3 regions of the Abyssisolibacter sp. ZYX002 genome follow, and region 3 is predicted to be linked to each of the others. Evidence: riboswitches for the same ligand, from Rfam matches in the RefSeq annotation. Region 3 holds a riboswitch; each other region holds the start of a gene.
The links. Region 3 has a riboswitch for cobalamin ahead of cobT (nicotinate-nucleotide--dimethylbenzimidazole phosphoribosyltransferase). Riboswitches for the same ligand answer to the same signal wherever they lie in the genome.

Region 1 (4,759 bases), 1.1 Mb from region 3:
CTAGCACTATACCTACCGTAGCACCAAATGCTGCTCCTGATGATGATCCCATTATGTACGGATCTGCCATTGGATTCTTAAATATAGCCTGATATGCTACTCCTACTATTGCAAGTATTCCTCCACATATAACTGACATTAGTACTCGAGGTAATCTTACCTCAGATACTATAAATATGGCTGATTTTTTTATACTAGACATATCCATGTTTATATTTAAGAATTCAAGTTTGTTAATGGTTATCTTCACAACATCTTTTATTGGTATTTTTACAGTTCCTAAAGATACTGCGCTAAACATAAGCAATACTAATACTGCTGACAGCATTAGTATCACTATATGGTTTTTCCTTTTATTTTTATTATATGACATCAAATCACCGCTTCATCTTAGAATCCTAATTCATTTACTAAATCACCATGTACCATTTTAAATAACATCTTCAAACCTATATTAATTGCTCTTGGTGCTGATAGTTCCAATATATTCGAATCAATTTTTTCGTAGGATTTATTTTTTATAGCTGATAATATACTAAAATTGCTACTGTTTATCATGCTATCTATATTAGTCTTATTACCTACTAGTATGTCTGGATCATTATCTATTATCTTTTCAACGCTATACTTCCAGCCTTTTACATCATCTGCAGCATTTGTTGCTCCTACTGTTCTTATCATATCTGCTATAAATGTATCACTTCCTGCTGTATATTCGCCGTGTTGCCCTGTTCCAACAACATAGTATATGCTTTTTTTATTGCTGTTATTATTTAAAACGTATTTTATCTTTTGAACTTTTGATCTCATGCTTGAAACCAACGCTCTTGCTTCGTAATTTTTATTTACTATTTTCCCCATTAACAGCATTTGATCATATATACCTTCTATGCTCACTGGTGTCTTAGCTGATGCTGAAGCTATACCAGCTTGACTCAATTTATCTAATATCTCTTTTTTAAAGTGTGTTTCTGCCAATGCTAAATCAGGTTCTAAGTCTATTATAGTTTCAATGTTTGGTTCAAACAAAGTCCCTACGTTTTTGATATCTTTAACTTTTGATGGATACTTACAATATTGTGTTCTACCTACTAATTTTTCAAAAGCACCTAGTTCATATAGCTTTTCTGTTACTCCTGGCGCTAATGATACTATTTTCTGTGGCTCTTTATCTATTACAATCTTGTTCTCTCCATTTTTTATTGTCAATGGATATTTTGTTGTATCTCCTGATTGCTTACTAAAAGATACTGATTTTGTGGTAGATAACCACGTTAATTTATAATTGAGTGTCTCTAGTAACATTCTATAAGGTACGTATACTTTACCTTTTTCTTCGAATGTTTTGCAATCTAAAGTTACATTGATATTATTAATACTCACTTTGTTTGAGTCTATATTAAACTCCATAGTCACGTAACTATTATAAACTTTTACTTTGTTACCTTCTTTTTTTGCTTTTACACCATAGTTACTAACATCATCTGTTGATATGTAAGCTCTACAGCCTTTAATAATATAATCTTTTTGTTTCTCACTACTCGCAAAAACATCTGGTGATGCTATGTTTAAGCATAAAAATGTTATCGCTAAAAACAGTGTAAATAGTTTTGTAAATCTTTTCAATTTAAAACTCCTCTCTTATTTAGCTTGGAGGTTATTTGCAAAAAAATAACACATTAGAAATATGTGTTTTCTTTAACAACATACTTCCTCCCGAAGCACTAGTTTTATTATCCATAAGGCAGGTTTCCTGGCTTGTAGGTCATCTTTGATTCTATCCTTCCCACTCATATTTTGAGTAGTGGTTATTAAGAATCTCATCTCTACATACAGTAGCGGGGGCTGCAAAGGCTTCTAACCTTTTTCCCTTTTACCTATGGGGCTGTTTCTATTTACATCCCTCATAGCACCTTTTAGATTATTTGATTATATATATAGTATAGTTTAACTTTTATCCTTTTGTCAATGCAAAGATGAATTACATCTGTGTATATTAAGTATTATATACTGGTTTTATGTTAGTTCTTTGTGTATCTTATTCTCTACCATAAGGTATCAAAATATCACCATAGTAATTATATATGGATAAAATAAAATTTATTATTAACTCACCTCAACTAAACCATCAGCATCAGTATGAAACTCAAATTCAATCTTATATCCAGATTTTATCCTATAGAACTTCATGTCATTTATCAATGTCAATATCAATCTAGTGTTTTTACCTTCTTCAACTATCTGTATGTCACTTATACGATCGTTATAATTCATTAGATTATATATTTTTTGTTTATCTGAAACCTTTGTATCATGTAATTCTATGATAAATTTATCGTTATTAAAACCAGTAACTATACGTGGTCTAAAATCTAAATATGCGTTATTATCCCTGTCAAATTCTAACTGTAATCCATAACTTGATATACGTATGTCTTTCAAATCATAATTAACAAATTTCCCGCCTTCACCAAAATCTATAGACTCCTCTAATGGAATCCATATATCTTTATTGTAGCCTATTACCTCATAGTTTCCTTCTTCATCAAGTGCTATTCTATAATGCTTTTTATAAGGAGCGTAACTACAATAGAATTCAGAACTATAACCAGTCATTTTAAGTTCAAAACAATAATCATTAATAAATTTACACGAATCCACAAACATCGTACCAGACGGCACCCAGCATACTATATTTGTTTTAAGATTATAATACATAAATAACTGTCTATTACTATCTAGTATTACTTCAATTAACGCTGTGTAATTTTTATAGCGCTTAAATATACTTACGTTTTTTATATTATCACATTCTTCTTTAGCATCTTTATTTGCTATTTGCAGTATTTCTTCATCAGTAATTTTAATTTCTTCTTTTACACTTACCTCTTTGTTACTCTGGGTTGTGCATCCTGTAACTATTAATATTATCGCAGTAAGCAAAATATAAATCAATAACTTTCTTAGCATAAGCTATACTCATCTCCTTATTATTTAAGCAAATAATCTTTTGAGTATAAATGTAATTGATTTGGTTAATATTGTCAAGTTTGTATCAATATAATTATTCTAAATAAAAAAAGCCCATAGATAAAATTGCATCTTGGACTTTTCTGTATTTATAGCTTTATTTAAGGTTTTCTGGATTCAAGCATTCAAGCTCAGGTATAACAAATTTACCATCTTTTCTGATTAATACATCATCAAAATAGATTTCTCCTCCGCCGTACTTAGGAGTTTGTATACATACTAAATCCCAATGTATTGCTGATGTGTTTCCGTTAGGTGCTTCATCATATGCTTTACCAGGTGTAAAGTGGAAGCTTCCCATAATCTTCTCATCAAATAGTGTATCTTTCATAGGCTCTATTATATATGGATTAACTCCTATTGCAAACTCTCCTACGTATCTTGCTCCTTCATCTGTATCAAATACCTTATTTATCTTCTCAGTATCATTTGCCGTAGCTTCTATGATTTTACCATCTTTAAACTTCAATCTAATATTATCATATGTAAACCCTTGATAGACTGCTGGACAATTATAAGTAAGAGTACCATTTACAGAATCTTTAACTGGCGCTGTAAATACTTCCCCATCTGGTATATTATAATTTCCTGCACATTTTATTGTAGGAATATCTTTGATAGAAAATGTTAAATCTGTTCCTTCGCCCTTGATATGAACTCTATCTGTTTTGTTCATCAACTCTACTAAACTATCCATAGCTTTTGACATTTTATCGTAGTCTAATGTACAAACATCAAAATAGAAATCTTCAAAACTCTCTAAACTTGTGTTAGCATCTTGAGCCATACTGTTGTTTGGATATCTTAAAACTACCCATCTTGTATGATTAACTCTTTGATCTAATGCTGGTCTAGCATATTTAAACATCAATTGCTTTTTTTCACTTGGAACATCTGCTGTTTCATTCTTGTTATCTCCTGCTCCTATTCCGATATACACATCCATCTCTTTCATTCTTGCGAGATCTAAATCAGATTTAAGCTTTAATTGTTCTTCGCTTGCACCCAGCATCAATTCTCTACTTATAGCGCTATTGGCTAATTGTACAAATGGATATGCTCCAACTTTGTAAACTTCCTTGATTATAGCTCTTATAAGTGGATAAGCGCTTGTCCCGCCTGTTGATATTAATACTTTTTCACCCTTCTTCACTTTAGTTGAAAAATTAACTAAGTTCTGTGCTAATTTTACAATTCTACTATCCATTTTCATCTCCTCCAATACATAGTTATTACGGTATTATATCATATTTTCAATATAATTGATAATATCTAACAAAAAAATAATATCTTATAATAATATCTTTATAAACCCTTTTTTATAGAATTGATGAAGTTATCAATAAATCTAGCTGTAAATCCCCATATTATGTACTCATTATATTCATAAAAATGTACTGGAAATACTCCTTTTCTCCATTTATAATGTTTTCCATTTGGAATCAAATCATACGGAAATTTATCTTGCAACTCTATCTTTACGTATGAATCATACTCTCTTGGTTTATTCTCTATAAAAAACTCAAGTGGTACTAAAAAGCAATGATCTACCTCACTATTACTGTAGTTTTCTATATTCTCAACCTTTATCAGTCCCACATAGCCAAATACCTGTATATTATATGGACCTGCAATATAATCTAACTCTCCAATAACATCTATATCTTCACTTCTTATTCCTAACTCTTCGCAAGTCTCTCTAACACTTGCCTCTTTCTTAGTTTCGCCC
Region 2 (4,759 bases), 950 kb from region 3:
CATCTGTTGTTATACATTCTAATATCTCTTTTATTAATTTAGAGCTACAATCATATAGTGACCCACAGTACGATGCTATCACTTCCATTCTACAATCAGCATACTTGCTATGTGTCTGAAATATACCTCCTGCAACCTTAGACATTTTTCCTAAATGCCCTATTATCAGTATCCTTTTTATGTTTTGTCTTGTAGCATAGTCCAACATGTATCCTATATAGTTACTTGTTTTAACTATATATTTATCTTTTATTCCAAGCTTCAAAGCAAAATCTCTCCCGTAGTTACCTGGTACAAAAACTATACTCTCTACTCCTTCTGCTTTAAGCATCGATATCTCAAGAGCCAATGATTCTTTCTGGGCATCTTCTGACATAGGCTCTACTATCCCACTTGTACCGATAATTGATAATCCTCCTACTATTCCTAGCTTCGGATTAAAGGTCTTTTTTGCAATTTCCTCTCCATTAGGTATCATTATCTCTATCTCCACTCCATTACTTGTTGGTAATACTTCTTTTACATGAGATAGTATCATTTTCATAGGCACTGGATTTATTGCAGGCTTACCAACTGATACTGATAACCCCTTTTTTGTTACTACTCCTATCCCTTTACCTCCCTTGATATTAATACCTTTTTCAATTTTTCTTGCTGTGGCGTATATTTTTATACCATTTGTTATATCAGGGTCATCACCACTATCCTTAGTTACAGAGCATGTTACTTGATTTTTTTCTACCCGAACATCTTCTATGTTAATTTTTAACTTTACTCCTTTAGGCGTATTTATATCTACATTTTTTAGAATCATATTTTTAAATAACATCATAGTCGAAGCTTTTGCAACTGCAGTGGCACATGATCCTGTTGTATAACCACATCTAAGTTTCTTTCCATTTTTAATAATGAACTGATCTGTCATAGTACTACTTACCTTTACACATTTTTAATATTGCATTTATTATTGATACGGCTACTGTACTTCCGCCTTTACGTCCCTTTATAACTATAGATGATATGTTAGTTCTTTTCATTAATTCATCTTTTGACTCTGCCGCTCCGACAAACCCAACTGGTACACCTATAATGATAGGTACTGGTTCTTGATGGTTTTCTTCAATTAACTCCATCAGCTTATATAAGGCTGTGGGTGCATTCCCTATGACAAATATTTTAATATTTTTATCGTGATAAGCTTTTTCTATAGCTGTCATAGACCTTGTTACGTTTCTTTCTTTTGCTATCTTTTTTACATCTTCATCATGTACATAATTACACACCTTACAATTATATTTAGCTACGTTTGTTCTGTTAATCCCAACTTTTATCATGTGTGTATCTGCATATATAGCACATCCACTTTCTAATGCTTTTTTACACTTTTCTATAACATCGCCATTAAATTTTATTAACTTTGAATATTCAAAGTCTGCTGTTGTATGTATTACTCTTTTAACAATGCTCAGCTGCTCAGAGCTAAAACTATCAACGTCCTCCATTATTGATTCAATGATTTCCATGCTTTTAGACTCTATAGCATGTGGATTAACTTCAAAGTTGTTCATATTACTCACTCTCCTTGTGATTGGTAAAATTCATCCATCTTTTTTACAAAGTTATTAAAAAATTTTAAATTAGTATAGTAATGAATATGAGCATATGCGCCTAATCCATTTCCCTTTTCATATCCACAGTTCCACTCTTTTGTAATTTTATTTTTTCTGTATTTTTTCAATCTGAATACTTTTTTACCACCTTCATCTACTTTTGATCTATGAAACTCGTGTACTCTTGCTTTATCACTCTCTTCTCCATATATACATTTCTCAGTTAACTCAAGCTCCGCATACCCAAAACGTTGTAGTCTTTTTGTCATATATGAATCTTTATCAAACCATCCAACCATTTTGTATTTGTTTGAGTCGAAATCATATATATTATTACATAGATACATCAACCCTCCACATTCTGCGATATATGGTATGCCTGATGATAATTTTTCTAATATGCTGTTTTTCATGGTCTCATTCTGTTCTAACTCCTTTGCAAACACCTCAGGAAAACCTCCACCAAACATTAATCCATGAATATTGTCTGGTAGCTTCTCATCATGTATTGGGCTAAACGTTACTATCTCTATATCATTTTCTAAGAATAAATCTAAGTTATCATGATAATAAAAATTAAACGCTTCATCTTTTGCTATCGCTACTCTAAGCCCTTTATAACTTTCACATACAGATTTAACATGATTGCTTTTGATTTCAGTCTTGTTATATTCTTTGCCTAACTTAACTAATCCATCTATATCTATGGTCTCTTTTACATGTAGCGCTAACTCTGTTAGTAATCCATCTAATGTTTCATTTTCAAAAGATGGTACTAACCCTAGATGTCTGCTAGATAACTTAATATTCTCAACTTTCTTCATATAGCCCAGTGGCTTTACATCCGTATAGGTTTCTACGGCTTCTTTTAATATATAGTAATGAATATCCGAACTCACATTGTTAAATATTACTCCCTTTATATCAATTTGTGAATCAAAGTCTGCATATCCTTTTACTATAGCAGCTATACTTTGAGATAAACCACCTCCATTCACGACCAATACCACAGGTAATTTGAGTATTTTAGCTATTTTTGCTGTACTCCCTATATCACTTCCTATTTCTGCTCCGTCATATAAACCCATTACTCCTTCTATGACTGCAAAATCACTACCTAATCTATTTTTATTATATAGATATTTTATAACGTCATCTGTTAACATCCATGAATCCAAATTTCTACTCTTTCTGTTCGTTATATATGTATGATACGCAGTATCTATATAATCTGGTCCAACTTTGTATGGCTGAACTATCATCTCCTGGGATAACACTTTCATTATTCCCATTGATATCGTTGTCTTTCCTACCCCACTATTTGTTCCAGCTATAATAACACCTGCCAAATCATCACCACCTTAATAAATATAAAAAAACACACCTAAAAAATAGGTGTGCACATACTCTAAATCTCTATATAAGCATATAAAGCTAAATACCACCTACCTCCCACCGAAGTAGTAATACTAACCAGATAAAAGGCAGGTCTCCTGACTTACAATCATTCTACTCTCTTTCCTTCCCATTTGCACAGTGGATATTAGATTTCGTCATGTTTACAGTAGCGGGGGCTGTAGTGGAATTTCACCACTTTCCCTCTTAGCTCTTCTTATAAAGAGAACCTTTTACTAATATTCAGTTTTAATATAGCTTTATTTTAATACATATCATATTATAAAGTCAAGTTTCGCATTATAATAGGGTGTCTAATTAGACACCCTTAGAATTTCAAAATTATATTACTGTAATATTTTCAGCTTGTGGTCCTTTTGGTCCATCAACTATATCAAAAGAAACTTTTTCGCCTTCTTCTAATGTTTTGAATCCTTCTTTGTTGATTTGTGAGAAATGTGCGAATACATCGTTTCCTTCCTCTGTAGTAATAAATCCAAATCCTTTTTCACTGTTAAACCATTTTACTGTTCCAGTCATATCTTTACCTCCAAAATTTTTATTCTTTAATTCCTATAAAGCATCTATGAATAAAAAATTTGAAGCAAGTTTATTCATACATCACTATTTATTATTGAATCAAAGTTATAATTATAGTATATACTATTTTGGCTTAATTACAAGCATTATTTTGCATTTTCATAAAAAATATGAAAATTTTATTTCTATTTATTATATCATTCTACTTATCAGGCTCCAATACAAAAGATGTTGCAAAATACCTACTTTGATAAGGGAATTCAGGTGGAGGCTCAACGCTACAAACAAATTGATTACTAAACCATCTTGCTTCTTCGGTAGAAGTTCCATTTAAATAATCTCTCCACCCTTGAATTGGACCTCCTGGTACTATTCTGTATTTTTCTATAAATTGATAAAGCGCTGCCCTTTGTGGTTTTTGTTGTGCTTGGAAATTAACCGTATCTGTCACTGTAATTTGCGTAGATATAGACACGCTAGTTGAGAAAGAATTTGTAAGTGATACAGATAATGATGCGGATATTTCAGACCCTTCAAATCCAGCTTTAAATCCTACTGTTGAACCTACTGTGCTTGAAAATGTCTTACTTTCCTGTGTAGTAACACCAGAAGTAACTGCTACAGACTTTGTATAAGTTTGCCCTGGCTGTATGTTTGATATTTCAGATAATAAATTCCAATAAGATTCATTATGCACCTTTGAACCCTGTGCTGCACCAGCATATTTATCTAGTAAAATTGCAAATACAAAATCTCCTTGATTATAGTAAGTTCCATTTGACCCAACTGTTTCTACAAATTGCCCTTGACTATTTAAATATCCCTTATATATATCAATTTGATTAAAGCCAAAGTATAGTTTCCCACTCTTTCTAGCATAAAAACTTACAGGTATATACTCTACTAGACCACCATCAGCACTACCTGCTTTAACCGTTCCTGGATAACCATAGTAATACCAATTTGGATCTGGTTGAGGAAATATAATTGGAACAGGGCTTCCCCCACCTCCTTCTCCTACCTCTGCTCTGTACCCTGGAGTCACTATTGTTTTGTTGAGAGGTGTTAATTTACTACCATTGTTATACAATAGCTTTGAACCACCTGAATCTAATCCTGAATAATTCATATAGGGATTATTGTAATAATTGTTAAAATCATAAAACATTCCATAACCTCCTTCTAATTCATTATATGCTTTCAAGTTATAGAAG
Region 3 (4,759 bases):
ACTTTGCAACTTCTTGCTCAGTCGCAACACTTACATCATCTACCTTTTTTATTTCACCTTTATCGTAATCATTTTTGTCTTCATCTGGATGATCTGGACCATTTACACTTGGTCTGGTAAGATCAGATATAACAATACCAGAACTTGTACTACTTAGTGTGTTTTCTAGCGTTGAATCAATACCTTTTGTATCAGTTGCTTGAAGTTTTACTGGGTTAATAAGTAATAATACCAATAATAAAATAGATATAAACTTTTTAGACATTATACATTCCTCCTTTTAATTTGGTTTTAAATCACTTAAATCTTGTAACTAATTACATTTTTTGCTACATTTAAATATATTTTAATATTTTATTGTAAAATTGTCAATATTTTTTATTTTATATCTTCATTAATTTGATATCATTATTTTCCAATTTGTATACTTCTAATTCTTGGCTTGATTCACAATCAAAAAACTCATATAAAACGCAAAATAAAAAAATCAACTAAAACTTCTAGTTGATTTTTTATTAGTTAAATTGTTAATATGTGTACTCATTAGGGCTGGATACCAGCTTCAGCAAATGTGATCATTTCTTTATTCATATAGGTTGCTGACTCTATTATATTAAACGCTAAAGCTGCACCACTACCTTCTCCTAGTCTCATGTCCATATCTAGCATTGGATTTAATCCAAGATACTGAGTAGCATACTTTGCTCCTTTTTCGTGTGATTTATGTGATGGTAGTAAATACTCTTTAACTTTAGGCTCCAATGTACATGCTAATATTGCTGATATTGTGGATATGTAACCATCTATCACTACCGGTGTTTTATATGCTGCACCAGCTATCATCACTCCTGCCATTGCTCCTATTTCAAATCCTCCTACTTTAGCTAATACATCTATTGCATCACTTGGGTTTGGTTTGTTTACTTTTATAGCTGTCTTAATAACATCTATTTTGTTTTGTAATCTCTCTACAGGCAAATTTGCTCCTATTCCTGTTATTTCCTCTGGTGTATATCCTGCTATAGCACTTAGTATCGCTGTTGTTGGTGTTGTGTTTCCTATGCCCATCTCTCCAGTTGCTAGTATGTTTTTACCTTTTTTAATCTGTTCTATCGCTACTTCTATTCCTATCTCTATTGACCTTATTGCTTCTTCTCTGCTCATTGCAGGGCCTTTTTTTATGTTGTTTGTTCCCCTTCTTATGACTTTATTTATCACATCTTTGTTGTCTATCTCATGCTTAACTCCTACATTTACTGATATGATATCTGCACCCACTAGTTTACCTACTGCACATACTCCTGTCAGTCCTTTAGTAAAGTTTATGGTTTGCATAGCTGTAACTATTTGATCACTTTTTGCGATTCCTTCTTCACACACACCGTGATCTCCTGCTAATACTATGATAGCTTTTTTATCTACTTTGGGATGAAGTTCTCCTGTTATCCCTGACAATTTTACTGCTATGTCTTCAAGCTTTCCCATGCTACCTATTGGTTTGATTAGATTGTCGATTCTTTCTCTTGTTATGCTCATTGCCTCTTCATCTAGTGATGTGATTTTTTTCAATGTTTCATTTAGTAGTTTCATTTTTATCCTCCTTTTGTAAAATAAAAAAGTTCACGGCTTATTTGAAGTACATCAAATAAACCATGAACTTTACCATTACTCATGAATATATAGCCTTATAGGCAGGTCTCCTGACTTGGTTTCATTGCTCTATAAATCTTCCCAGACTGAATCCAGTGATATCTTTTATATCGCTCCACCTTACAGTGGTGGGACCGTTAGAGATTTTCACTCTATTCCCTATTCTCCTTTTTCAAGGCACCTATAGACTTTGTTGGTTATAATTATTATATTAATAAATCGGATATTTGTCACATAAATTTAATACTTGTTTTTCTATTTCTTTTAAATCTCTCTTTTCTGTCAACGTATCATCTATTATCTGAGCTATTTCTACCATATCCTCTTCTTTAAGCCCTCTAGTCGTAACTGCTGGTGTACCTATTCTAAGGCCACTTGTTACAAATGGACTTTGTGGATCAAATGGTATGGTGTTCTTATTTGTTGTAACTCTTACAGCTTCTAGCTTTTTCTCTGCTTCTTTACCTGTAAGATTTTTATTTCTTAAGTCAAGTAATATTAGATGATTGTCTGTTCCATTTGATACTAATTTAAATCCTCTTTTTACTAGCTCTTCCCCTAAAACTTTGGCATTCTTTACTACTTGCTTTTGATAATCTACAAAATCTGGCTGTAATGCTTCTTTGAAGCTTACTGCTTTAGCTGCTATAACATGCATTAGTGGTCCACCTTGGATTCCTGGGAATATAGCTTTATCTATCATCTTTGCATACTCAGCTTTACATAGTATTGCTCCACCTCTTGGTCCTCTTAGTGTTTTATGAGTTGTAGTTGTCACAAAATCAGCATATGGTATTGGGCTAGGATGTAATCCTGCTGCGACTAAACCAGCTATATGTGCCATATCTACCATTAAGTACGCTCCAACTTCATCTGCTATCTCTCTGAATTTTGCAAAATCTATTATTCTAGGATATGCACTTGTACCAGCCACTATTAATTTTGGTTTTTCTTTTAATGCCAGTTGTCTAACTTCTTCGTAGTCTAATACTTCTGTATCTTTATCTACTCCGTAAGCTACAAAATCAAAGTATGCTCCTGACATATTTACAGGGCTACCATGTGTTAAATGTCCTCCATGGCTAAGATTCATACCTAAAACTTTATCTCCAGGTTTTAGAACTGAAAAATAAACTCCAAAATTAGCGTTTGATCCTGAATGAGGCTGAACATTAGCATGGTCTGCACCAAAAAGCTTTTTTAATCTCTCTATTGCAAGTATTTCAACCTCATCAACAAATTCACATCCACCATAATATCTCTTTTTTGGATATCCCTCTGCATATTTGTTTGTTAAATGGCTTCCCATCACTTCCATAACCGTTTCTGTTACGAGGTTCTCAGAAGCTATTAACTCTAATCCATTTTTTTGACGATCTATCTCGTTGTTTAGAGCTTTCATAATTTCAGGGTCGTAATTAGCTACTCTTTTAAATTCCATGTAAGCAGTTCCTCCTTAAAAAGTTTAGTTTTTATAATTCCTATAGTATCTGTCCACTATAGATTATATCATTTTTTAATATGTTACAATCATAAAATTTCAGTATGTTAACAAACTTTAACAAATCCTATTATATCTTTTATTTGTTTTTCTTTAAATGAACCTGAAGTACGATATTTTTCTTTACCCTCTTTAAAAAAGATTATGGTTGGAACTGTTATTACCTCGAAATTTTTAACTATTTCTTTATGTTTATAATAATCAACTTTATATATATCAAATTGGTTATCTTTTTTAACCGCTTCTGATATGTACTCTATAGTAGTTAAACTAGGCTTAAAAATTGAAGAATAAAAGCATATTATAACTATTTTATCTGATTTAAATATGATATTGTTTATATCTTTTATATTTAAATCATCTACCAAAAATACACCTCCTATTATTTTTGATTCATAATCCTCGTCATCTTAAACTCTATCTTTCCTTTTGCATTATTATCTACTCGCTTTAATATAAAGTAAGATAGTCCTAAAAACAATAACCCTATTACTAGACTAAGCGAATCATTCGTGTATCCTACTTTTTTTAATAAAGCCATGCTTATTGCTATTGCTCCTAACATTATGATTAATGGTATTCCATATATTAAAAATGTGTATTTTAAGATTGTTTTACTCTCAGAGCTTATTTCTACATAATCACCTTTTTTCGCTTCTAGTGTATTTTCTACATTTACTCGTACTGTTGGCATCTTACATGAGGAACTACAATCTGCACAGTTTTCGCCACATGCAGACACTCTTTTTACGTCTATTATAGCCCTTTTGCCTTCTACACCAAATACATAGCCTATCTGCTTCATGTTCATTCTCCTTACTTCTTAATTATATCTTTAACCACCTCAGATGCTATTATCAGACCTGCACTTGATGGAACAAATGAAATGCTCGCTGTCACTGGCCTACTGCCATCTTTAGGTTTGTTTTCTTCTCTCAATATTGCTTCTTCTGTTGAGTAGACTACTTTTAAATCTTTTATATTTCTTTTACGTAGTTCTCTTCTCATAACTCTAGCTAATGGACAAATGCTAGTGTTATATATATCTGCTACTCTAAGCATGGTCGGATTTAGCTTGTTCCCTGTACCCATACTACTTATTATTGGTATGTTTTTTTCTTTACACTTTTCTATTAATAGTAGCTTTGAAGATACCATATCTATTGCATCTATTACGTAATCTATCTTTATATCAAAAATATCACCCATGTTATCTTTATTAAACAATATTGGATAAGTCTTGACATCTATATCACTGTTGATGTCTTTGATTCTTTCTTTCATGACATCAACTTTTAATCTATCTATAGTACTATCTAACGCTATTATTTGTCTATTTATATTTGTTCCATCCACTCTATCAAAGTCTACTAATATAAGTGTTCCAACTCCTGCTCTAGCTAGCGCTTCTACTACAAATCCTCCTACTCCCCCTATTCCAAATACTGCTATTGTCGAATCATTGATTTTCTCTAGTGCTTTTTCGCCTATGAGTAACTCTGTTCTCATAAGTCTTTCCCTCATATTTACACCTCGTATTATAATTTATATGATAGTATTTATCATTATATTTTCTGTTTATTATTATATTACATTAATTAAGAATTT

Region 1: another riboswitch for cobalamin. It lies ahead of P3X86_RS00110 (helical backbone metal receptor); the one in region 3 lies ahead of cobT (nicotinate-nucleotide--dimethylbenzimidazole phosphoribosyltransferase).
Region 2: another riboswitch for cobalamin. It lies ahead of P3X86_RS00655 (cobyrinic acid a,c-diamide synthase CobB); the one in region 3 lies ahead of cobT (nicotinate-nucleotide--dimethylbenzimidazole phosphoribosyltransferase).

Annotation. Positions count from the first base shown of each region.
Region 1 covers NZ_JARMXH010000001.1:24,492-29,250, reverse strand. Annotated here, with positions in the region: gene P3X86_RS00115 (FecCD family ABC transporter permease) at 1-373, opposite strand, end outside; gene P3X86_RS00110 (helical backbone metal receptor) at 391-1,626, opposite strand; cobalamin riboswitch at 1,727-1,932, opposite strand; gene P3X86_RS00105 (hypothetical protein) at 2,107-2,970, opposite strand; gene P3X86_RS00100 (aminopeptidase) at 3,128-4,237, opposite strand; gene P3X86_RS00095 (NUDIX hydrolase) at 4,336-4,759, opposite strand, start outside.
Region 2 covers NZ_JARMXH010000001.1:152,785-157,543, reverse strand. Annotated here, with positions in the region: gene cbiD (cobalt-precorrin-5B (C(1))-methyltransferase CbiD) at 1-925, opposite strand, end outside; gene P3X86_RS00660 (precorrin-8X methylmutase) at 930-1,568, opposite strand; gene P3X86_RS00655 (cobyrinic acid a,c-diamide synthase CobB) at 1,574-2,959, opposite strand; cobalamin riboswitch at 3,077-3,254, opposite strand; gene P3X86_RS00650 (cold shock domain-containing protein) at 3,348-3,545, opposite strand; gene P3X86_RS00645 (hypothetical protein) at 3,748-4,713, opposite strand.
Region 3 covers NZ_JARMXH010000001.1:1,099,185-1,103,943, forward strand. Annotated here, with positions in the region: gene P3X86_RS04980 (deaminase domain-containing protein) at 1-265, opposite strand, end outside; gene cobT (nicotinate-nucleotide--dimethylbenzimidazole phosphoribosyltransferase) at 544-1,590, opposite strand; cobalamin riboswitch at 1,674-1,850, opposite strand; gene P3X86_RS04990 (serine hydroxymethyltransferase) at 1,862-3,091, opposite strand; gene P3X86_RS04995 (thioredoxin family protein) at 3,199-3,519, opposite strand; gene P3X86_RS05000 (SoxR reducing system RseC family protein) at 3,534-3,956, opposite strand; gene P3X86_RS05005 (tRNA threonylcarbamoyladenosine dehydratase) at 3,968-4,675, opposite strand.